3 regions of the Streptomyces sp. NPDC001530 genome follow, and region 3 is predicted to be linked to each of the others. Evidence: riboswitches for the same ligand, from Rfam matches in the RefSeq annotation. Region 3 holds a riboswitch; each other region holds the start of a gene.

Region 1 (7,166 bases), on a different contig from region 3:
CGGGCCGCCGCGATGGGGGTCGAGCTGTTCGTGGTCGACGACGGCTGGTTCGGGGCGCGGACCAGCGACCGGGCCGGGCTCGGCGACTGGACGCCCAACCCGGACCGTTTCCCGGGCGGGCTCAAGCCGCTCGGCGACTACGTGCACGCGCTGCGTATGCAATTCGGGATCTGGGTCGAGCCGGAAATGGTCAATCCGGACAGTGAGCTGTACCGCGCGCACCCGGACTGGGTGCAGTTCCAGCCGGGGCGAACCAGGACGGAGTACCGCAATCAGCTCGTACTGAACCTCGCCCGCCCGGACGTCCAGGAGTACCTGTGGGAGCAGCTCGACGGCCTGCTCTCCAGCGCCCCGATCGACTATGTGAAGTGGGACTTCAACCGCTGCTTCACGGACGCGGGTTGGCCCGGCGAGCGCTACCCGCAGAAGCTGTGGGTCGAGCACGTGGAGGCCTTGTACGCCCTCCTCGACCGGCTGCGGGCCGCGCACCCGGGAGTCGCCTTCGAGTCCTGCTCCGGCGGTGGCGGCCGCATCGATCTCGGGATCATGGCGCGTACGGACCAGGTGTGGACCTCCGACAACACCGACCCGCTCGACCGGCTCGCCATTCAGCACGGCTTCAGCCAGATCCACCCGGCCCGGGTCATGGCCGCCTGGGTCACGGACAGTCCGAACACGCAGCTCAACGGGCGAGTCAGCTCGCTGCGGTTCCGCTTCGTGAGCGCCATGGCCGGGGTGCTCGGCGTCGGCGGAGACCTGAGCGAGTGGAGTGAGGAGGAACTCGCCGAGGCGCGGGACTGGGTGGGGCTTTACAAAGAGATCCGGCCCGTCGTGCAGCGCGGCGACCTCTACCGGCTGCGACCCCCGGAGGGCGGGCTGAGCGCGGTGCAGTACGTCCACGGCGACGAGACCGTCGTCCTCGCCTGGCTCCAGGCCCAGCGTCACGGCGAGCCGGTCGCCCCGCTCCGGCTGCGTGGACTCGACCCGACACAAGCGTATGAGTGCCGCGAAACGGGCGAAGTGCACCGGGGTGCGGTGCTGCTGCATCACGGGATACGGACGGGGCTGCGCGGGGACCTTGATGCGACGGTTATCCGACTGCGTCGCATGTGACTGTTCTGTCCGAATTGGCGCCTTAATTCCAACTGGCCCTGGAATAAAGCGACGTGTGTGGACGTGCGTGAGGAGCGTCATATTCGTGACGATGCGTTGCGGTCCTCCTTTCTCAACCCGCCCGAATTCCAAGGCGGATTGAGAAGTCGGAAAGATCGTCAATCCACAGAGGGTGACGGGAATTCCGGCATGGATCAAGAAAGGCGCGCGTACAGAAAAGCCGCATGGTTGTCGACACGCTCTCATCTCGCTTACGTTCGCCCTCAATCCGGACGGACGCCCAATCCTGCCGCCGCCCGGAATTCGCTCACTCACCCGCACACGGCAGGAGCGGGGGACCCGCAGGTACCACGCCTGTTCCGGTCTCCGGAACGGCTAGGGGTATAGCCGTGCATGCGCACGGCCGGGCATCTCCAGCCCGCACCCGACAGCTCACCTCGCAGGCGCCGGAGAGGAATTCGTCATGCCCGCGAAGGGTAAGCACCGCCGTCCCAAGTCCCAGCGTTTCACCCGCTCGATCGCCGTGGCCGGAACCGGCGGCGCCGCGCTCGCGCTGCCTCTGATGGGAGCCACCGGCGCCCACGCCGCGACCCCGACCGCCGCTGTCGCGCAGACTGCCGAAAACCCCGCGAAGACCGCCGCCGCCGCTCCCACGGCCGCGAAAAAGGCGGCCGGGACCAAGACCTACCGGGTGAAGGCCGGTGACTATCTCTCGAAGATCGCTGACGAGCAGAACGTCACGGGTGGCTGGAAGAGGCTCTACTCCGACAACCGCTCGGCCATCGGCAGCGACCCGTCGCTGATCCACCCCGGCCTGAAGCTGACGCTCGGCAAGAAGGCCGCCTCGGGCGGAGCCACCCAGTCGTCGACCAAGACGACGCCCTCGGCCGCGAAGCCCGCCAAGACCACCACGACGGCCGCCAACACCGCGTCCGCCGGCAGCGGTTCCGGCTACACCCTGCCGGTCGCGGGCGCCACCGTCGGTACCGCCTACAAGGTGGCGGGCAGCATGTGGTCCAGCGGCTACCACACCGGCGTGGACTTCGTGGTCCCGACCGGCACCACGATCAAGGCCATCGCCTCGGGCACCGTCGTCTCGGCCGGCTGGGGCGGCGCCTACGGCAACCAGGTCGTCATCCGGCACGCCGACGGCCAGTACTCCCAGTACGCCCACATGTCCGCGCTCTCCGTCTCGGCGGGCCAGAGCGTGACCGAGGGCCAGCAGGTCGGCCTCTCCGGCGCGACCGGCAATGTCACCGGACCGCACCTGCACTTCGAGATCCGCACCACGCCGAACTACGGCTCGGACGTTGACCCGGTGGCGTACCTGCGTGCGCACGGTGTCGCCGTTGGCTGACCCCGCTTCCTGACTTCCTGCCCTTGACGGGCAGGACTCTCTGCCTCTCGAGGCAGGACAGCCGCCGAAGGCCGGACCCCATGATCCCCGGGGTCCGGCCTTCGGTGTTGCGTGAGCGACCCCTCCGGCACCCTCATGGGCGATCCACGAGCGGAACAGTGTCACAGCGATCCCCGCAAGCGCTTTCTATACTTTCGGAGGTCCCTGCTTCGCAACGTGGCCGTTCGGCTCGTCGCTCTCCTCGATCACCAGGGGTACGGAACGCTGTCGTCAACGGTCATGAGGAGAAGCCGAGTTCGGTGTGAGCGCCTGGTGGCACCGAGGCCCGGCGGGTGTCGAAGCCCGCGATCACCACGATCCCTCGTACGGATGGAGTCCCATGACGACCCGCAGAGTCTTTGGAACCCTGGCCGCCGGTGCCGCCCTGTCGGCGCTGCTCCCGGCCACCGCCGCGAGCGCCGCACCGACCCACCGCCGCGGACAGTTGATCGCCGCAGACGACTTCCGGCACGGCCTGGGCCAGTGGGCCACCGAGTTGCAGGACGGCGGCAAGGTCACGGCCTCGCGCGGTGTCCTGGAGATCGACGTACCGAGTGGCGCGACGGTCTGGTTCAAGCGCAAGCTCGAAGGGCCGTACGTCATCGAGTACACGGCCACACCCGTCTCCGCGGGCGGCGTCAACGACCGGGTCTCCGACCTGAACAACTTCTGGAACGCCGTCGACGTACGCTCCCCGGACGACCTCTTCGCCACGCCCCGGGACGGCACCCTCGCCGCATACGACTACCTCAAGACGTACTACGTCGGATACGGCGCCAACTCGAACACCACGACACGGCTGCGCCGCTACGTCGGTGAGGCCGGTGTCCGGCCGCTGATCTACGACTACACGGAGCCGCTGCTCACGGCGAACGAGCCGCACCGCGTCCGGATCGTCTCGGACGGCTCCGTCGTGCGATGGTGGAACAACGGGCGGTTGGTCTTCGACTACACCGACCCGGAGCCTTACACAAGTGGGCACTTCGCGTTCCGCACCGTGTGGAGCCACTTCCGGATCTCCGACTTCCGTGTGTGGCGGCTGTATCAACGTCCCTGATCAGGGGCTTATTCCGGGTTTGGACAACACTTGACGCGTGGCTTATCTCACCATCCGTCAACCCTTCCCTACGGTCGCGTAGCTCACATCCGAAGGTGAATCATGGCCCGATGTGGCAGACGATTCGAAGAGTGACAACAGATCAGTGATCGGGTCGTACGTGGCGGTGGGGGACAGCTTCACCGAGGGCGTCGGCGACCCCGGTCCTGACGGGGCCTTTGTCGGTTGGGCCGACCGGTTCGCGGTACTTCTCGCGGACCGGCGGCCCGAGGGCGACTTCAACTACACCAATCTCGCCGTGCGCGGCAAACTGCTCGACCAGATCGTCGAGGACCAGCTCCAGCGGGCCAAGGAGTTGGCGCCGGACCTGGTCTCCTTCTGTGCGGGCGGCAACGACATCATCCGGCCCGGCACCGACCCCGACGAGGTCGCGGAGCGCTTCGAGCGCGCGATCGCCGAACTCACCCCCGCCGTCGGCACCGTGATGGTGACCACCGGCTTCGACACCCGTGGCGTGCCCGTGCTGAAGCATCTGCGCGGCAAGATCGCCACGTACAACGGACATGTGCGGGCCATCGCCGACCGCTACGGATGTCCCGTCCTCGACCTGTGGTCACTCAAGACGATCCAGGACCGCCGCGCCTGGGACGGCGACCGGTTGCACTTGTCGCCCGAGGGCCACACGCGTGTGGCTCTCCGCGCCGGTCAGGTGCTCGGTCTCGACGTACCGGCCGACCCGGACCAGCCCTGGCCGCCGCTGCCGCCGCGCGGCACGCTCGAAGTGCGCCGCGACGACATCCACTGGGCGCGCGAGTACCTGGTCCCGTGGATCGGGCGGCGGTTGCGCGGGGAGTCGTCGGGGGACCATGTGGCGGCCAAGGGTGCGCTTTCGCCCGACGACATCAAGATGCGGATCGAGTCGGTGGCCTGAGTCGCCGCATCGGAGGGACCGCCGGTGGCTCGACCGGTGAGGTGACAGCGCGGGAGTGGCGCGGGGCGGGGCGCGGTCGGCGGTGCTGGGATGACCGCGAACCGCCCCGACGTCTCGAGGGGCGGCGCCCGAAGGAGACTCCGCATGCCCGCCCTCCGCGCGTCCACCGCACTCGCCGCGACCCTCCTCGCCCTCACCCTTCCGCAGGCCGCGACGGCACCGGCGTTCGCGCTGTCCGCACGCCCCGCGCTCAGCGCCGAGCCCAGCCCCTCGACGGTCACCGTCACCGGCCAGGGCAGCGCCACCGCCACGCCGGACCTCGCGCTCATCGGCGCGGGCGTCGACGTCACCGCGAAGACCTCGAAAGAGGCGCTCGCCGCACAGACCACCGCGGCCAACGCCCTGCTCGATGCCGTACGCGCCCAAGGCGTCGAGGAGCGCGACATCCGTACCGAGAGCCTCTCGCTGTCCCCGGTCTACGAGGACCAGAACGGTGTCTCCAAGTTGACGCGCTACCAGGCCGCGCAGTCGTTCTCGGTGAAGGTCCGTGACATCGGCAAGACGGGGGCGGTCCTGCAGGCCGTCACCGACGCGACCGGCAACGCGGGCCGCATCCATTCCGTAGCCTTCGACATCGCCGACCCCGCCCCGCTGCACGCCCGCGCCCGCGAGGCCGCGCACGACGACGCCCACACCAAGGCACTCCAATACGCCCGCCTCAGCGGCCACCGCCTCGGCCGACTCGTCTCCCTCACCGAGGACAGCAGCGGCGAATCCCGCCCGGTACGCGTGGCGGCAGCCGCCTTCGACCAGGGCGGGACGGGTGTGCCGGTCGCTCCCGGCGAGATCCGCGACACGATCACGCTTACGGCGGTGTACGAGCTGGACTGAGCTGGAGGGAGACGGCCGACGCCTGAGGGCCTTCAGGCCAGACGGATACCGTAGCCGCAGCGTCTGCGGGTGCGCGGCTCAGCGCACCGCCGCCGCCAACGCCTCACGCTCGAGTCCGAGTTCGCGCGCGAGCGCCTCGTCCACCCACTCGTGGGTCCGCGCCCGCGACACCGCTCCGGCGTACGCCGTCATCTGGACGGCCAGGCCGTCGAGGAGCGCCGTGAGGCGGAGGGCCGCCCCCGTGGGATCCGGGCAGAGGAACTCGCCCGCGGCCACTCCCTCCGCGATCACCTCGGTGATCGCGGCCTTCCACTGCTTGTCGAGATCACGTGTGACCTCCCGCAGCGCGGGCTCGCGCAGCGCCGCCGCCCAGCCCTCGATCCACAGCCGCCAGCCCTTGGCCTGGCCCGTCGGCGCGTACCAGCGCACGGCGGCTCGCAGCCGCCGCAGCGCCGTCGTGCGGCGGCCGAGCAGCTTGCGCAGATGGGCGAGGTCGTCCTCGGCCGCGTACGTGAACGCGGCGGCCACCAGCTTCTCCTTCGTCGAGAAGTGGTACAGCACCAGCGCGTTGCTCACCCCGAGCGCCGAGGCCACGTCGGCGATCCGCACCGCCGACACGCCCCGCGCCTCGATCTGCTCGACGGCGGCCCGCAGCAACTCCTCGCGCCGCTCCGCCACGCTCAACCGCACTCTCGCCACGCGGCAACCCTACACAGCGGCTCCGACACGGGCACGACAGGCGCTCGCGACCCCTTGACACTGTCGCGAGGCGGGGCCCAAAGTACGGCCACTACTGACTGCTCGTTCAGTCAGTAGCCGTGTGCCAAGGATAGGAGAAGCCCCCCGGATTTATCCGGGGGGAGGAGTCACGCAGTTGGGGCCGAGCAGCCGTGCCCCGCCGCCGGTCACCAGCTCGGCGAGCGCGCGCTCATCGGCCGTGCCGCTGCCCGAGGTGATCACCGTGAAGCAGCGGGCGCCCGCGGCGAGCCCTTCGGCGACGGCGGGACGTACGAACGGCGCCGGCACCGCCACCACGACATGCTCGGGCGCGTCGGGCAGATCGGCCAGACCGGGCCGGAAGGGCACGCCGTCGAGGCCGCCGCCGCGCCGGTTCACCAGATGCACCGCCCGGCGCTCGCGTCCCGAAAGGGCGCCTCTCGCCAGCCAGTAGCCCCATTTCGCGGGGTCGTCGGAGGCACCCACCACGGCCACCGAGCGCGGGTCGAAGAGGGCGGCCAGGGGCGCCTCGTCCGTCATCGGTACCACCCGAACCGCTCCGCGATCACCGGCAGCCGGTCGGCGACGATGGCATGCGCGGCGGCCCGCGGCGTCGTCCCGTCGGCCTCCGCGCGGGCCAGCATCTGGTCGATCAGGGCGCGCATGGAGCGCCGCGTGTACGCGAACGCCTCGTCCGCGTCGGCGCCGATGTCGCCGAACAGCGTCCACCACCACCAGGCGTTCGTCCCGGAGTTGACCACCACGTCCGGCAGCACGATGACCCCGCGCGCGGCGAGCAGCTCCTCCGCCTCCGCCAGGACGGGCATGTTGGCCGCCTCGACGATCCAACGGGCGGTGATCCGCCGCTGGTTCACGGCGTCGATCGCGTACGAGACCGCCGCGGGCACCAGCACCTCGGCGTCGGCGGACAGCCAGGCGTCGCCGGGGAGTTCACGGTCGGCGGGGCGCAGCGCCGAGCGGTCGACCGTCCCGTACGCGTCCCGCGCCGCGAGCAGCGCGTCGACGTCGAGGCCCTCGGGGTTCGCGATCGTGCCCTTGAT
Region 2 (7,166 bases), on a different contig from region 3:
CTGGACCACGACCAGCGGCTTCGCGGCCGCCGTCCGCCGTGCGAGGCGCGTGAACTTGCGCGGGTTGCCGATGGATTCGAGGTACATCAGGGCGACGTCGGTGTCCGGGTCGTCGTACCAGTACTGGAGTACGTCGTTGCCGGACACGTCCGCCCGGTTGCCGGAGGAGACGAAGGTGGACACGCCGGTGACGCCCGTGACACCGCCGCCGCGCCGGTGCAGCCGGGACAGCAGGGCGATGCCGATGGCGCCGGACTGGGCGAACAGGCCTATCCGCCCCGGGCGCGGCATCTGGGGGGCGAGCGAGGCGTTGAGGCGCACCCCGGGGGACGTGTTGATGACCCCGAAGGCATTGGGGCCGATGATGCGCATCCCGTACGTACGCGCCTGGCGGACGAGTTCGCGCTGGCGCTCGCGCCCTTCGGGGCCGCTCTCGGCGTACCCGGCGGAGACGACCACGAGCCCCTGCACCCCGTGCTCGCCGCACTCCGCGACGACCTCGGGGACGTGCGGCGCGGGCACGGCGACGACGGCGAGGTCGACGGGCTCGTCGATGTCGCGGATGGAGCGGTACGCGGGGACTCCGTCGAGTTCCTTGTCCTGGAGCGCCTTGTTCACCGCGTACAGCCGGCCGGTGAATCCGGCGTCACGGAGGTTGGCGAGGACGCTGCGGCCGACGCCGCCGGGGGAGCGGCCCGCGCCGATGACGGCGACCGAGCCGGGTGCGAGCAGCCGCTGCACGGACCGGGCCTCGGCGCGCTGCTCCCGCGCGCGCTGCACGGCGAGCGACCGGTCGGTGGGCTCGAGGTCGAACTCCAGGCGTACGACGCCGTCCTCGAAGTGCCGCTTCTGCTGGTACCCGGCGTCCGTGAACACCTTGATCATCTTGGTGTTGGCCGGCAGCACCTCGGCGGCGAAACGGCGGATACCGCGCTCGCGGGCCACGGCCGCGATGTGTTCGAGGAGGGCCGAGGCGACACCGCGGCCCTGGTGCGCGTCCTGCACGAGGAAGGCGACCTCGGCCTCGTCGGCGGGTGCGGAGGCGGGCAGGCCGTCGGCATTAATGCGGTCATAGCGTACGGTGGCGATGAACTCGCCGCCCACCGTGGCCGCGAGCCCCACCCGGTCCACAAAGTCGTGGTGCGTGAAGCGGTGGACATCCTTGGCGGACAGTCGTGGGTACGGCGCGAAGAAGCGGTAGTACTTCGACTCGGCAGAGACCTGCTCGTAGAAACTGACCAGGCGGTCGGCGTCATCAACGGTGATGGGCCTGATGCGTGCGGTACCACCGTCACGCAGCACCACGTCCGCCTCCCAGTGAGCGGGGTACTCGTGCCGGTCCGACGAGGTCTGCATGGGCCCCAGAGTACGGCTCGCGTCCGACAACGGCGCGAGGCAGTCTGTGGGGGACGGAGGTCGGATCGAGGCCGCGGTTCGACGACACTCCGGGACGGGACGAAGGACCGCTCCGGGGTCGCTTCACGATATGGGACACTGGTCTAGACAACCCTGAATACCTGAAGGGCAGCATCACATGGCTGAGCGCCGCGTCAACGTCGGCTGGGCCGAGGGCCTCCACGCCCGCCCCGCTTCCATCTTCGTCCGGGCGGCCACGGCCTCCGGCATCCCCGTGACGATCGCCAAGGCCGACGGCAACCCCGTCAACGCGGCCTCCATGCTCGCCGTCCTCGGCCTGGGCGCCCAGGGCGGCGAGGAGATCGTCCTCACCTCCGACGCCGAGGGCGCGGACGCGGCCCTCGACCGTCTGGCCAAGCTGGTCGCCGAGGGGCTCGAGGAGCTCCCCGAGACGGTCTGAGCCTCCGGGACACCGAGCCGAACGTCTCGGATTTTGTGCGGCGGAGCCGCGTCGCCCCTTGCCGGGCGGCGCGGCTCCGCCGTTTTCCGTACACCGTCCAGGAATTCTCCGAACGCGGCCCACGTACCTCGCACCGCACACACGAAAATGACGCGCACCGGAATTCCCGGCACGCGAAAAGAGGGGCAGCGTAAATAGACCCCCGCCGAATATCCCTCTTTGTATACGGTGCCCTTGTTAATGCCGCGGGCCTGTCATGTTTACGGGATGTTGCGAAGTCCTCACACGTTCCGGACGGTCTCCGCCGCCGGGAAAACGGAGCCGGTGCGCGGTCGTGGCGCGCTCGCTGTGCAGGGCCGTGATCGCCCGGGCCCGCTCGCTGTCGCCGCGGGCGACGGCGTCCACGATGGCGCCGTGCTCCGCCCAGGACTCCGCCGGGTTGGCCGGCGCCTCCACCGCGTACATCCAGGCGATCTTGTGCCGCAGCTGGGCCAGCGTGGAGGTCAGCGCGGGGCTTCCGGAGGCCTGGGCGAGGGTCTCGTGGAACCAGCCGCCGAGCGAGCGCAGATCCTCGCTGTGCCCCCTCCTGGCCCGCTCCTGACCCAACCTGACCAGGCCTCGCAGCACCTTGAGGTGGGCCTCGGTGCGGCGCTGCGCGGCCCGCGCAGCGCCCAGCGGCTCGAGGAGCACGCGCATCTCGAGCAGGTCGGAGGCCTCCTGCTCGGTGGGCTCCGCGACGCACGCGCCCGCGTGCCGGCGGGTGACGACGAAGCCCTCGGCCTCCAGCGTGCGCAGGGCCTCGCGCACGGGGACGCGCGAGACGCCGTAGCGGCGCGCGAGCAGTTCCTCGGTGAGCCGGCTTCCTCGCTCGTAGACACCCGCGACGATGTCGTCACGGATCGCCGTGCATACCGAGTGCGCCGGAATACGCATGACCGGACCTCCGCTTTAATCCCCGTGAAACGCCGTCGATTGACGCTTGTTCAGTGACTCTATTGCAGGGAGCCGGAATTTCCGATGGCAGGCCGGAATCCATGGATATTTTTTGGACAGACGGTCGCACGAAACGACGATGCCCCGGCTCGGCGAGCCGGGGCGTCGGAAGTGGTGAAGAGGCGGTGCGGCGGTCGTCAGACGTTCACGCCGTGCGAGCGGAGATACGCGACGGGGTCGATGTCCGAGCCGTACTCCGCGGTCGTACGAGCCTCGAAGTGGAGGTGCGGCCCGGTGGTGTTGCCGGTGGACCCGGAGCGGCCTATCTGCTGGCCCGGGGTGACCACCTGGCCCACGGAGACGCCGATGGACGACAGGTGGCCGTACATCGTGTACGTGCCATCGTGCATCTTGATGACGACCTGGTTGCCGTAGGCGCCGCCCCAGCCGGCCGTGACGACCGTCCCGGAGCCGACGGCGTGCACCGAGGTGCCGGACGCGGCGTGGAAGTCGACGCCGGTGTGGCTGCCGGAGGACCAGAGGCTGCCGCCGGCCTTGTAGCCGGTGGAGATGTACGAGCCGGTGACCGGCAGGACGAAGGAGTTGAGGCGCTTGCGCTCGGCCTCGCGGGCGGCGCGCTCCTTGGCCTCGCGCGCCTCCTTGGCCTGCTCCGCGGCCCGCTTGCGGGCGGCCTCCTCGGCCTTCTTCTGCGCGGCGGCCTCGTCGGCGGCGTGCTGCTGCGCGGCGGCCTGCGCGTCGATCTTCTCGGCGAGGGTGTCGCCGATGGTGATGACCGGGGTCAGCCCGGTCTGCTCGGCGGAGGTCTCCGCGGCGAGCGCCGGAGCGGCCAGGGTTCCGATGACACCGGTGGTGGTGAGCGCCGCGACGCCGACGGCGTTCGTGGTCGTGCGCTTCACGCGGCTCGGACGACGGTGCTTCCCTGTGCCACAGGTGAACGCCATGTAGGGGCTGATCCTTTCCTTCCTTCTCGCCTACCGGGTTAGCTGACGGGTTCGGAGCAGGAAGGTCTCCTACGGACTCCCTCCTGGGAGGGCGTCCGATTCACCCCAGGGACTGCGTGTGGGTCCCCGGCTCCCCTGGCTCGCGCCGTACGGGGACTCGGCGATGACTGTCCGGTGCCGCGGGCGCGGCGCACTGCCTGACGGACAGCCGGACCGACGCTAAACGGGGCATCTTTCAATCAACAAACGGATCACGGCTTTTGTAGCGCATGCCACAGGGCAGACAGGCGACCTCCCTACCAATACGGACGACTTGAGGACGAAGTCCGGGAAAAAGGGACGAAGTCCAGGCAAGAGAAGACCCAGGTGGCTCTTCAGCCACCTGGGTCCGCAGGGAGTCGCGCCGCTCTACTCGGCCCGGACGACGGTCACTTCACCGATTCCGAGCTCCTTGACGGGCTCCGCGATCTGCGCGGCGTCACCCACCAGGACGGTCACCAGACGGTCCATCGGGAAGGCGTTCACGGCGGCTGCGGTGGCCTCCACGGTGCCGGTCGCTGCCAGCTGCTGATAGAGCGTCGCCTGGTAGTCGTCCGGCAGGTACTGCTCGACCTGGTCGGCGAGCGTGCTCGCGACAGCCGCCGCGGTCTCGAACTTGAGGGGCGCCACACCCACCAGGTTCTGTACGGCGACGTCGCGCTCGGCATCCGTCAGGCCCTCGGCGGCGAGGGTGCGCAGCACCTTCCACAGGTCGTCGAGCGCCGGACCGGTGTTCGGGGTGTCCACCGAGCCGCTGATGGCGAGCATCGCGACGCCCGTGCCGTCGGGCGCGGAGCGCAGCACCTGACCGAAGGCCCGCACACCGTAGGTGTAGCCCTTTTCCTCGCGCAGGACGCGGTCCAGGCGCGAGGTGAGGGTGCCGCCGAGGCAGTACGTGCCGAGCACCTGGGCGGGCCAGACGCGGTCGTGCCGGTCCGCGCCGACGCGGCCGATGAGCAGCTGCGTCTGGACGGCGCCGGGGCGGTCCACGATGATCACCCGGCCGGTGTCGTCGGCGCTCACCGGCGGCACGGGGCGCAGCTCTGCGGACGAGCCGGTCCAGGAGCCGAGCGTGTCGCCGAGCAGCGCGTCGACATCGACGCCGGTCAGGTCACCGACGATGACGGCGTGGGCCGTCGCGGGGCGTACGTGCTTCTCGTAGAAGGCCCGTACGGCCGCCGAGTCGATCTTCTGGACGGTCTCCTCGGTGCCCTGGCGCGGGCGCGACATGCGCGAGGTCGCCGGGAACAGCTCCTTGGAGAGCTCCTTGGCGGCGCGGCGGGCCGGGTTGGCCGTCTCGTGCGGGATCTCGTCCAGGCGGTTGCGGACCAGGCGCTCGACCTCGCTGTCCGCGAACGCCGGTGCCCTCAGGGCGTCGGCGAGCAGACCGAGCGCCTTGGGCAGGCGCGAGACGGGCACTTCGAGCGACAGGCGTACGCCGGGGTGGTCGGCGTGCGAGTCGAGGGTGGCGCCGCAGCGCTCCAGCTCGGCGGCGAACTCCTCGGCGGAGTGCTTGTCGGTGCCCTCGGAGAAGGCACGCGCCATGATCGTGGCGATGCCGTCGAGGCCCGCGGGCTCGGCCTCCAGCGGCGCGGAGAGGATCACCTCGACGGCGACGACCTGCTGGCCGGGGCGGTGGCAGCGCAGGACGGTCAGGCCGTTGTCGAGCGTGCCGCGCTCGGGCGACGGGAAGGCCCACGGCTTGGCCTCGCCGGCCTGGGGCTGCGGGTGGAAGTCCATGCTGGCGAGCTCGGTCACTTCGCCGCCTCCTCGTCGGTGTCTTCAGCGGCGTCGGTGTCCTCGGGGGCGATCGGCTCGTAGACGAGCACCGCGCGGTTGTCGGGACGCAGGCGGGACTTGGCGACCTCCTGGACCTCCTCGGCGGTGACGGCGAGGACGCGCTGCACGGCGGTCAGGGCGAGCTGCGGATCGCCGAACAGGACGGCGTACCGGCACAGTTCGTCGGCGCGGCCCGCGACGGTGCCGAGCCGGTCCAGCCACTCGCGCTCCAACTGGGCCTGGGCACGCTCCATTTCCTCGTCCGTGGGGCCCTCCTGGGCGAACCGGGCGAGCTCCTCGTCGACGGCGGCCTCGATGACCGGGACCTCGACGTCGCCGGACGTCTTCACGTCCAGCCACCCCAGAGAGGGCGCCCCGGCGAGCCGCAGCAGGCCGAACCCGGCCGCGACGGCGGTACGGTCGCGGCGTACGAGCCGGTTGTAGAGCCGGGAGGACTCGCCGCCGCCGAGGACGGTGAGCGCCAGGTCGGCCGCGTCGCACGCGCGCGTGCCGTCCTCCGGGAGCCGGTAGGCGGCCATCAGGGCGCGCGCCGGGACCTCCTCCTCGACGACCTCGCGCAGCTGCTCGCCGATGGTGACGGGCAGCGATCCGTCGCGCGGGGCCGGCTTGCCGTCGTGCCCAGGGATGGAGCCGAAGTACTTCTCGATCCAGGCGAGCGTCTGCTTGGGGTCGATGTCCCCGACGACCGACAGGACGGCGTTGTTCGGCGCGTAGTACGTACGGAAGAACGCGCGGGCGTCTTCCAGGGTCGCCGCGTCCAGGTCCGCCATCGACCCGATCGGGGTGTGGTGGTACGGGTGGCCCTCGGGGTACGCCAGCCCGGTCAGCTTCTCGAACGCGGTGCCGTAGGGCACGTTGTCGTAGCGCTGCCGGCGCTCGTTCTTCACGACGTCCCGCTGGTTCTCCATGGACTCGTCGTCGAGCGCGGCGAGCAGCGAGCCCATGCGGTCGGCCTCCAGCCAGAGCGCGAGCTCCAGCTGGTGGGCGGGCATGGTCTCGAAGTAGTTGGTGCGCTCAAAGCTCGTGGTGCCATTGAGCGAACCGCCCGCGCCCTGCACCAGCTCGAAGTGGCCGTTGCCCTTCACCTGGCCGGAGCCCTGGAACATCAGGTGCTCGAAAAGGTGAGCCAGGCCGGTACGGCCCTTGACCTCGTGGCGCGAGCCGACGTCGTACCAGAGGCACACCGCCGCGACCGGGGTCAGGTGGTCCTCGGAGAGCACCACGCGCAGGCCGTTGGCCAGGCGGTGCTCGGTCGCTGTCAGGCCGCCGGAGCCTGCCTCAGCTGTGGCCGTGTGACCCATGGGCATGTACGTCCCTTCGATCGCGGAAACTGCGTCGTTCCTGTCGGTCCTGCCACTGTATGCAAGCGCGCCGACAGGTGGCGAAGTTCCCGCACCTCGTACGCCGAGAGCGAGACTCGGGTAGGTCACAGCCGTGTGCCAGGAGGCCCTCCGAGGCCCGCTACGGATGGGTCGCGGTCCGCGTTGTCAGTGGGGCGGTCCACAATGGACCGCGTCAGATCCCGTTCATGCCCCGGCAGAGACTGTGAAGGAGCCGCAGCAGCGATGGCCCGCCGCAGCACGAAGACCCCGCCGCCCGACGACTCGTACGAGGAG
Region 3 (7,166 bases):
GCGGGCACCAGGCGTTCTCGACGCCGGCCTTGCGGGCGGCGACGTCCGGCACCTGGGCGTTGTCGCCGGCGGCCCAGATGTAGTCCGTGCCCTGCACCTGGAGGGTGGTCTGGGTGTCCACGTGACCACGCGGGCCGAGCGGCAGACCGAAGCGGGAGAGGACCGGGTTGGGCTTGACGCCCGCCGTCCACACGATCGTGTTGGAGTCGACCTCGAGGCCGTTCTTCAGGACGACGTGGCCGTCCACGCAGGAGTCCATGGACGTGGAGAGGTAGATCTCCACCCCGCGGCTCTCCAGGTGCTCCTTGCCGTACTGGCCGAGCTTGGGGCCGACCTCGGGAAGGATCTTGTCCGCGGCGTCGACGAGGATGAACCGCATGTCCTCGCGGGACACGTTGTTGTAGTACTTGGCCGCGTCGCGGGCCATGTCCTCGACCTCACCGATGGTCTCCGCACCAGCGAAGCCACCGCCGACGAAGACGAAGGTCAGCGCCTTGCGGCGGACGTCCTCGTCCGTCGTGGAGTCGGCCTTGTCGAGCTGCTCGAGTACGTGGTTGCGCAGGCCGATGGACTCCTCGATGCCCTTCATGCCGATGCCCTGCTCGGCGAGGCCGGGGATCGGGAAGGTGCGGGAGACCGCGCCCATCGCGATGACGAGGTAGTCGAAAGGCAGCTCGTACGCCTCACCCACGAGGGGGGCGATCGTGGCGACCTTGCGGTCCTGGTCGATGGTGGTGACCCGGCCGGTGAGGACCTCCGCCTTGGGGAGCACGCGTCGCAGCGGGACGACGACATGCCGCGGGGAGATGCTGCCGGCGGCGGCTTCGGGGAGGAAGGGCTGGTAGGTCATGTACGACCGGGGGTCGACGACCGTGACGGTCGCCTCTCCGTAGCGCATCTTCTTGAGAATGCGCCGAGCTGCGTACAGGCCTACGTACCCACCGCCTACTACGAGGATCCTGGGACGCTCCGTGGTGCTCATGCCATCGAGTATCCACCCGGTCATGGGGGGTCGCTCGTGCGCCCCTTCACAAGCTTGGGCAGGCCCTCTGCTACACTGCGCCGCCCGCGTGACACAGGTCATGGCGGCACGGGGGGACCACCGTCCGGTTCGGACCGTTGTCAACACCGCGTGAGCTGCCGCTCCGGCCTTTCGAACCGACCGGACCAGCCCCCTGTTTCTCCCGCCGGCGACACCCTCGAAACGCCCCCGTGAGCACGCTCCCAGGCCGCCTGAGTCCTCGCGGACCACCCCAGGGGCCCATTCCGCGCCCAGCAGGGGCTTTTTCCTTGTGAAGAACTTCACGAAGTTTCCTGAGGGCGCCTCGCCGAGGGGCTTTCGAGGCCCCTCAGGCGCGCTCATACGTTATCCGACCTGCTCAGCCGAGGCTACCGACAAGTAGTCAAAGGAGACCCAAGCCACGGCTCAGCAGTGGCCCACGGCACAGTCCAGGAGCCCCGGACGACAGCCAAGGAGCCCTAGGCGATGGACCAGGCGATGCCGTCCAGGATGTCGTGCTCGCTCACCACGACCTCCCGGGCGTCGATCCGCTCCATGATCGCGAGGAGGACGAGGGTGCCCGCGGCGATCACGTCCACCCGTCCCGGGTGCATCGAGGGGATCGCGGCCCGCTCGGCGTGCGTCGAGTCCAGCAGCCACTCGGTGATCTCGCGGACCCTGTCGTAGGAGATCCGGGAGTGGTGGATGGCCGCCGAGTCGTACTCGGGGAGGTTCTGGGCGATCGCCGAGACCGTGGTGACCGAGCCCGCGAGCCCGACCAGCGTGTGCGCCTCGCGCAGCGGCACCGTCTGCTCGGCGAGGTCCAGCGCCGCCTCGATGTCGGCGCGGATCGCCTCGACCTGAGCCGGCGTCGGCGGATCGCTCACGACCCCGTCGTGCACCAGGTGCCGCTCCGTCATCCGTACGCAGCCGATGTCCACCGAGCGGGCGGCGCGCACATGCTCCTCGCCCACCACCAGCTCGGTCGAACCCCCGCCGATGTCGACGACCAGGAACGGCTTGGCGAGGTGGTCACTGCCCGTCAGCTCCTTGGTCGCACCGGTGAAGGAGAACTCCGCCTCCTGGTCCCCGGTGATGACCTCCGGCTCGACCCCGAGGATGTCCAGCACCCCGCGTACGAAGTCGTCGCGGTTCTCGGCGTCCCGGGACGCCGAGGTCGCCACGAAGCGCAGCCGCTCCGCGCCGTGCTCCTTGATGATCGCCGCGTACTCGCGGCACGCGGCGAACGTGCGCTCCAGCGCCTCCGGCGCGAGCCGTCCCGTCCGGTCGACGCCCTGGCCGAGCCGCACGATCGTCATCCTGCGGTCCAGCTCGACGAGTTCGCCCGTCTCCGGGTCCGCGTCGGCGACCAGCAGCCGGATGGAGTTGGTACCGCAGTCGACGGCGGCGACGCGGGTCACTGGGCGTCCTCCTTCGTGCTCGCGCCGTCCACGGGCAGCGTCACGCACGCCCCCTTGCGCCACCACTCCGGCAGCATCGCGATCGCCTCGTCCCCGAGCGGGTTCACGCCCGGCCCCGCGGCCAGGGAGTGGGCCACCAGGACGTGGAGGCACTTCACCCGGTCCGGCATGCCGCCCGCGCTCGGGAAGCCCTCCAGGACCTCGATGGCGTCGCGGCGCGCGATGTAGTCCTCGTGGGCGGCGCGGTAGGCGGCGGCCAGCTCGGGATCGGTCGCCAGCCGGTCCGTCATCTCCTTCATGACGCCGTTGGCCTCGAGCGTGCCGATCGCGGACGCGGCCCGCGGACACGTCAGGTAGTACGTCGTCGGGAACGGCGTCCCGTCGGGAAGACGCGGCGCCGTCTCGACGACGTCCGGCTGCCCGCACGGGCACCGGTGCGCGATCGCGCGCAACCCGCGCGGCGGCCGGCCCAGCTGCTGTTTGAAGGCCTCGACGTCCGCGTCGGTCGGCTCGGTGCGCGGGGTGGTCGGCGGTGGCGTTTCCATGCCGTGAGTCACTTGTCTTTCTGGTCAGTTCAGTGGTCGGCGGCGTCGGACTTGTCCACGCCGTCCCAGACGTTGGCGTACCAGGGGCGGGCGGCGGCCCCGTGGTCGGCGCGGGACTGCTTCGCCGCGTCCGGGTCGATCACCACGTAGCCGGTCTCGCCCGGCATCACATAGTGCAGCCGTTCCCGGATCTGCTGCTCGGCGTACGCGTCGTCCTGCCAGCGTGCCTTGAGGTCGCGCAGCTGCTCGACCCGCTCGCGGGCCTGCTCCCGCTGCCGCTCCATGTTGGCGATCTCGGCGCGCTGGGACACGTACTGCCTTATCGGGTACGCGAGGGCCACGATCAGCGAGCAGAAGACGAGGGCCAGGAGCGCGGCCCGGCCGGTCAGCCGGGAGCGGCGGGCCTGCCGTTTGGTCTGGGAGCGGTAGACCCGGGCCGCCGTCTGCTCGCCGAGCAGCCGCAGCCTGGTCGCGGTGGAGAAACGGTCCCGGTCCTTCACGGCCACTGGCTCTCCGCCTCCCCTTCTCACCCGTCATACGCGCGTACGTCCCCGGACACGGTACGGGACCGGGTACGGGGACGTACGTACGACTGGCTATGTCTTAGCCCGGGAAGGCGCTCAGCCCTTGAAGCGGGGGAAAGCGGAGCGGCCGGCGTACACCGCGGCGTCGTCGAGGATCTCCTCGATGCGCAGCAGCTGGTTGTACTTGGCGACGCGGTCCGAGCGGGCCGGGGCGCCGGTCTTGATCTGGCCGCAGTTCACCGCGACGGCGAGGTCGGCGATGGTGACGTCCTCGGTCTCGCCGGAGCGGTGGGACATCATGCACTTGAAGCCGTTGCGCTGGGCCATCTCGACGGCGTCCAGGGTCTCGGTCAGCGAGCCGATCTGGTTGACCTTGACGAGCAGGGCGTTGGCGGCGCCCTCCTCGATGCCGCGGGCCAGGCGCTCGGGGTTGGTGACGAAGAGGTCGTCGCCGACGATCTGGACCTTGTCGCCCAGCTTGTCGGTGATGATCTTCCAGCCGTCCCAGTCGTCCTCGTACAGCGGGTCCTCGATGGAGACCAGCGGGTACGCGGAGACGAGCTCCTCGTAGTACTCGGTCATCTCGGCGGCCGAGCGGGACTTGCCCTCGAACTCGTAGGCGCCGTCCTTGTAGAACTCGGACGCGGCGACGTCGAGCGCGAGCGCGATCTGCTCACCGGGGGTGTAACCGGCCTGCTTGATGGCCTCGACGATGAGGTCGAGCGCGGCGCGGTTGGACTCCAGGTTCGGGGCGAAGCCGCCCTCGTCGCCGAGGCCCGTGGACAGGCCCTTGGTCTTCAGCACCTTCTTGAGGGTGTGGTAGACCTCGGCACCCCAGCGCAGGGCCTCGGAGAAGGACTCCGCGCCGATCGGGGCGATCATGAACTCCTGGATGTCCACGTTCGAGTCGGCGTGCGAGCCGCCGTTCAGGATGTTCATCATCGGAACGGGCAGCAGGTGCGCGTTCGGGCCGCCCAGGTAGCGGAAGAGGGGGAGGTCGCTGGCCTCGGAGGCGGCGTGCGCGACGGCAAGCGAGACGCCGAGGATGGCGTTGGCGCCGAGGGAGCCCTTGTTGTCGGTGGCGTCCAGGTCGAACATGGCCTGGTCGATCAGGCGCTGCTCGGTGGCGTCGTAACCGACGAGCTCCGGGCCGATCTGCTCGATGACGGCGAGGACGGCCTTCTCGACACCCTTGCCCTGGTAGCGGTTGGGGTCACCGTCGCGGAGCTCGATGGCCTCGAAGGCGCCCGTGGAGGCGCCGGACGGGACGGCGGCACGACCCGTGCTGCCGTCGTCGAGGCCGACCTCGACCTCGACCGTGGGGTTGCCTCGGGAGTCCAGGATTTCCCGGGCTACGACGACGTCGATGGACGGCACGAGCATCTCCTTCTGGGATGTGACGCGGGTACGCGGGGCCGCGGGGCCCGTAGTGCACGGAGCCGCGGTCGGCTCCGCGAGATGAGCCTAACCGCCTCGGGGCGATCGGCCAGCCGGTCGACCACCCCTTGGGCAGAACCGAGAGTAAATTGTTTCCGAACGGAACAAAAACCTGCCCCGTACACGAAACCAGCCCGCCCAAGAGCCACGCAGAAAAAAGCCCCGCCCCGGTGCGTACGGGGGAACACGCACCGGAGCGGGGAGCCCGTGGGGACGGGGGACCCTCACGAGGCCTCCAGTATGGAGACCCCGTCCATGAGGGCGTCTATGAGGGGGCTGCCACTCGGTTGAGGTCTGCCACTCAACTGAGGTCTGCCACTCAACTGAGGTCTGCCACTCAGCTGAGGTGAAGCTGCTGACCCGGGTAGATGAAGTCCGCGTCGTCGATGATGTCCTTGTTCAGCTCGAACAGCTTCTGCCAGCCGCCCTTGACGTGCTTCTTCTCGGCGATCGAGCTGAGGCTGTCCCCCGTGACGACCTTGTACTCGCCGTCACCCTTCTCGACCTTCTTGCCGGTCGGGGTGGTGACGGTCTTGGCGGCCGGACGCTCCGCGGAACGGGAGGCGGGCTGCTCCGTCGTCCGGGTGGTGGTGCTCGGGGTGGTGCTCGACGAGGAGGACGGGCTGCTCGTGCCGCCGGTGTACGCGGCGCTCGACAGGCCCGTGCCGCAGGTCGGCCAGGCGCCCTTGCCCTGCGCGGCGAGGACCTTCTCACCGATGGCGATCTGCTGGGACTTGGAGGCCTGGTCGGCGGTGGCGGCGTAGGCGGTGCCGCCGTACGCGGCCCAGGTGGAGGCGGAGAACTGCAGGCCGCCGTAGTAGCCGTTGCCGGTGTTGATGGACCAGTTGCCGCCGGCCTCGCACTGCGCGACGGCGTCCCACTCGGAGGCGGTGGCGGCGGAGGCGGTGCCCGAGGCCATCAGCGGAGCGGCGATGGCGACGCCGGTCACGCCGGCGAGCGTGGCGACACGGGCGGCCTTGGACGGGCGGCGGTGCTTGCCCTTGCTGGAAAACAGCATGGAGAGATCCCCTCACCGACGCCTGCGAGGTGAGCTGTCGGGTTCGGGCGGGTGAGTGCCCGGCCGTGCGCCGTTGGCGCACGACTTCACCCCAAGCCGTTCCCGGTGTCTTTCAACTCCCGGACGCGGCGCTTACCTTGGGTCCCCCGCTCCTGCCTACGGCGCTTGACGCGACGACTGTTCCCGTACGGCCGTTGGCAGGATTCGGCGTTGCGACCGTCGGGGCCCGCTGTGGCGAGCGGTGATGACCGTAGACATGCGATCGACGGAATTTCAAAGACGATCAGGGCTTCTGAGACTCATGTCTCACTCGCGCCAAACCGGACATTCCCCGGCGAACCATGACGCGAACTCCCGCTACTTTTCGTCCGATTCAGCACCAACTGCAAGCCTCTGACCGGGGATGATGAGGTCGGGATCGGTGCCGACCGTCTCCTTGTTCTCGGCGTACAGCTCGGACCATCCGCCGCTCAGGTCAAGGGAGTCGGCGATGGTCGAGAGACTGTCTCCGGAGCGGACGGTGTACGAGCCGTCGACGGCGTCGCGGGAGGCGCCGGAGCCGCGCGAGGCGTGCCGCCCGGACGCACCGTCCGTACGGCCGTCGGTCGCACCCTCCGTGGCGTCCTCCTCGGCGCTGTCGCCACGGTGGCGACCGGCACCGGACGTGGAACTGTCGGACGTACCCGAAGAGTCGCCGTTCTGGCCCGACTTGTCCGACTCGTCGCTCTTCGTCGTGTCTGTATCCGAGCTGTCGGATTCCTTTGAGTCGCCGCTCGCGCCAGAGGACGAGGTATCGGACTTCGTCGTGTTCTCGGTCGCACCGGAGGAGTCGCCGGAGGAGGAGTCCGAGTCGGACGAGTCGGATGAACCGGAGGAGTCAGAGGAATCAGGTGAATTGGACAAAGGCGAATTGGACAAACCCGACGAAGTCGATGAGCTCGACGAGTCGTCCGCCACACCCGTGTCGACCTCGACCTCGCCCGAGTCCTTGCTGAGCCCGGAGAGCGGTCCACAGGTCGGCCAGGCGGCGAGGCCCTTGTCGTCGAGGACCTTCTCGGCGACGGCTATCTGCTGCGAGCGGCTGGCCTGGTCGGCGCTCGGGGCGTATGCGAGGCCGCCGTGCGCCTCCCAGTTCTCCTGGGTCAACTGCAGCCCGCCGTAGTACCCGTTGCCGTTGTTCGCGCTCCAGGAGCCGCCGCTCTCGCACTCCGCGACCCGGTC

Evidence for each region. Region 3 has a riboswitch for cyclic di-AMP ahead of ACFY0T_RS39205 (transglycosylase family protein). Riboswitches for the same ligand answer to the same signal wherever they lie in the genome.
Region 1: linked by a shared signal. The riboswitch ahead of ACFY0T_RS19155 (peptidoglycan DD-metalloendopeptidase family protein) and the one ahead of ACFY0T_RS39205 (transglycosylase family protein) in region 3 are both predicted to bind cyclic di-AMP.
Region 2: linked by a shared signal. The riboswitch ahead of ACFY0T_RS29960 (M23 family metallopeptidase) and the one ahead of ACFY0T_RS39205 (transglycosylase family protein) in region 3 are both predicted to bind cyclic di-AMP.

What each region holds. Positions count from the first base shown of each region.
Region 1 covers NZ_JBIAVS010000008.1:426,547-433,712, forward strand. Annotated here, with positions in the region: gene ACFY0T_RS19150 (alpha-galactosidase) at 1-1,113, shown strand, start outside; cyclic di-AMP (ydaO/yuaA leader) riboswitch at 1,408-1,572, shown strand; gene ACFY0T_RS19155 (peptidoglycan DD-metalloendopeptidase family protein) at 1,577-2,470, shown strand; gene ACFY0T_RS19160 (DUF6250 domain-containing protein) at 2,850-3,566, shown strand; gene ACFY0T_RS19165 (SGNH/GDSL hydrolase family protein) at 3,712-4,497, shown strand; gene ACFY0T_RS19170 (SIMPL domain-containing protein) at 4,642-5,388, shown strand; gene ACFY0T_RS19175 (TetR/AcrR family transcriptional regulator) at 5,467-6,087, opposite strand; gene ACFY0T_RS19180 (CoA-binding protein) at 6,238-6,645, opposite strand; gene ACFY0T_RS19185 (Glu/Leu/Phe/Val dehydrogenase dimerization domain-containing protein) at 6,642-7,166, opposite strand, start outside.
Region 2 covers NZ_JBIAVS010000015.1:129,174-136,339, reverse strand. Annotated here, with positions in the region: gene ACFY0T_RS29975 (GNAT family N-acetyltransferase) at 1-1,356, opposite strand, end outside; gene ACFY0T_RS29970 (HPr family phosphocarrier protein) at 1,535-1,816, shown strand; gene ACFY0T_RS29965 (GntR family transcriptional regulator) at 2,054-2,749, opposite strand; gene ACFY0T_RS29960 (M23 family metallopeptidase) at 2,947-3,711, opposite strand; cyclic di-AMP (ydaO/yuaA leader) riboswitch at 3,724-3,884, opposite strand; gene ACFY0T_RS29955 (M16 family metallopeptidase) at 4,120-5,508, opposite strand; gene ACFY0T_RS29950 (M16 family metallopeptidase) at 5,505-6,857, opposite strand; gene ACFY0T_RS29945 (DNA topoisomerase (ATP-hydrolyzing) subunit A) at 7,116-7,166, shown strand, end outside.
Region 3 covers NZ_JBIAVS010000024.1:651-7,816, forward strand. Annotated here, with positions in the region: gene ACFY0T_RS39180 (NAD(P)/FAD-dependent oxidoreductase) at 1-982, opposite strand, end outside; gene ACFY0T_RS39185 (exopolyphosphatase) at 1,480-2,421, opposite strand; gene ACFY0T_RS39190 (DUF501 domain-containing protein) at 2,418-2,966, opposite strand; gene ACFY0T_RS39195 (septum formation initiator family protein) at 2,996-3,472, opposite strand; gene eno (phosphopyruvate hydratase) at 3,587-4,873, opposite strand; gene ACFY0T_RS39205 (transglycosylase family protein) at 5,265-5,945, opposite strand; cyclic di-AMP (ydaO/yuaA leader) riboswitch at 5,950-6,119, opposite strand; gene ACFY0T_RS39210 (transglycosylase family protein) at 6,303-7,166, opposite strand, start outside.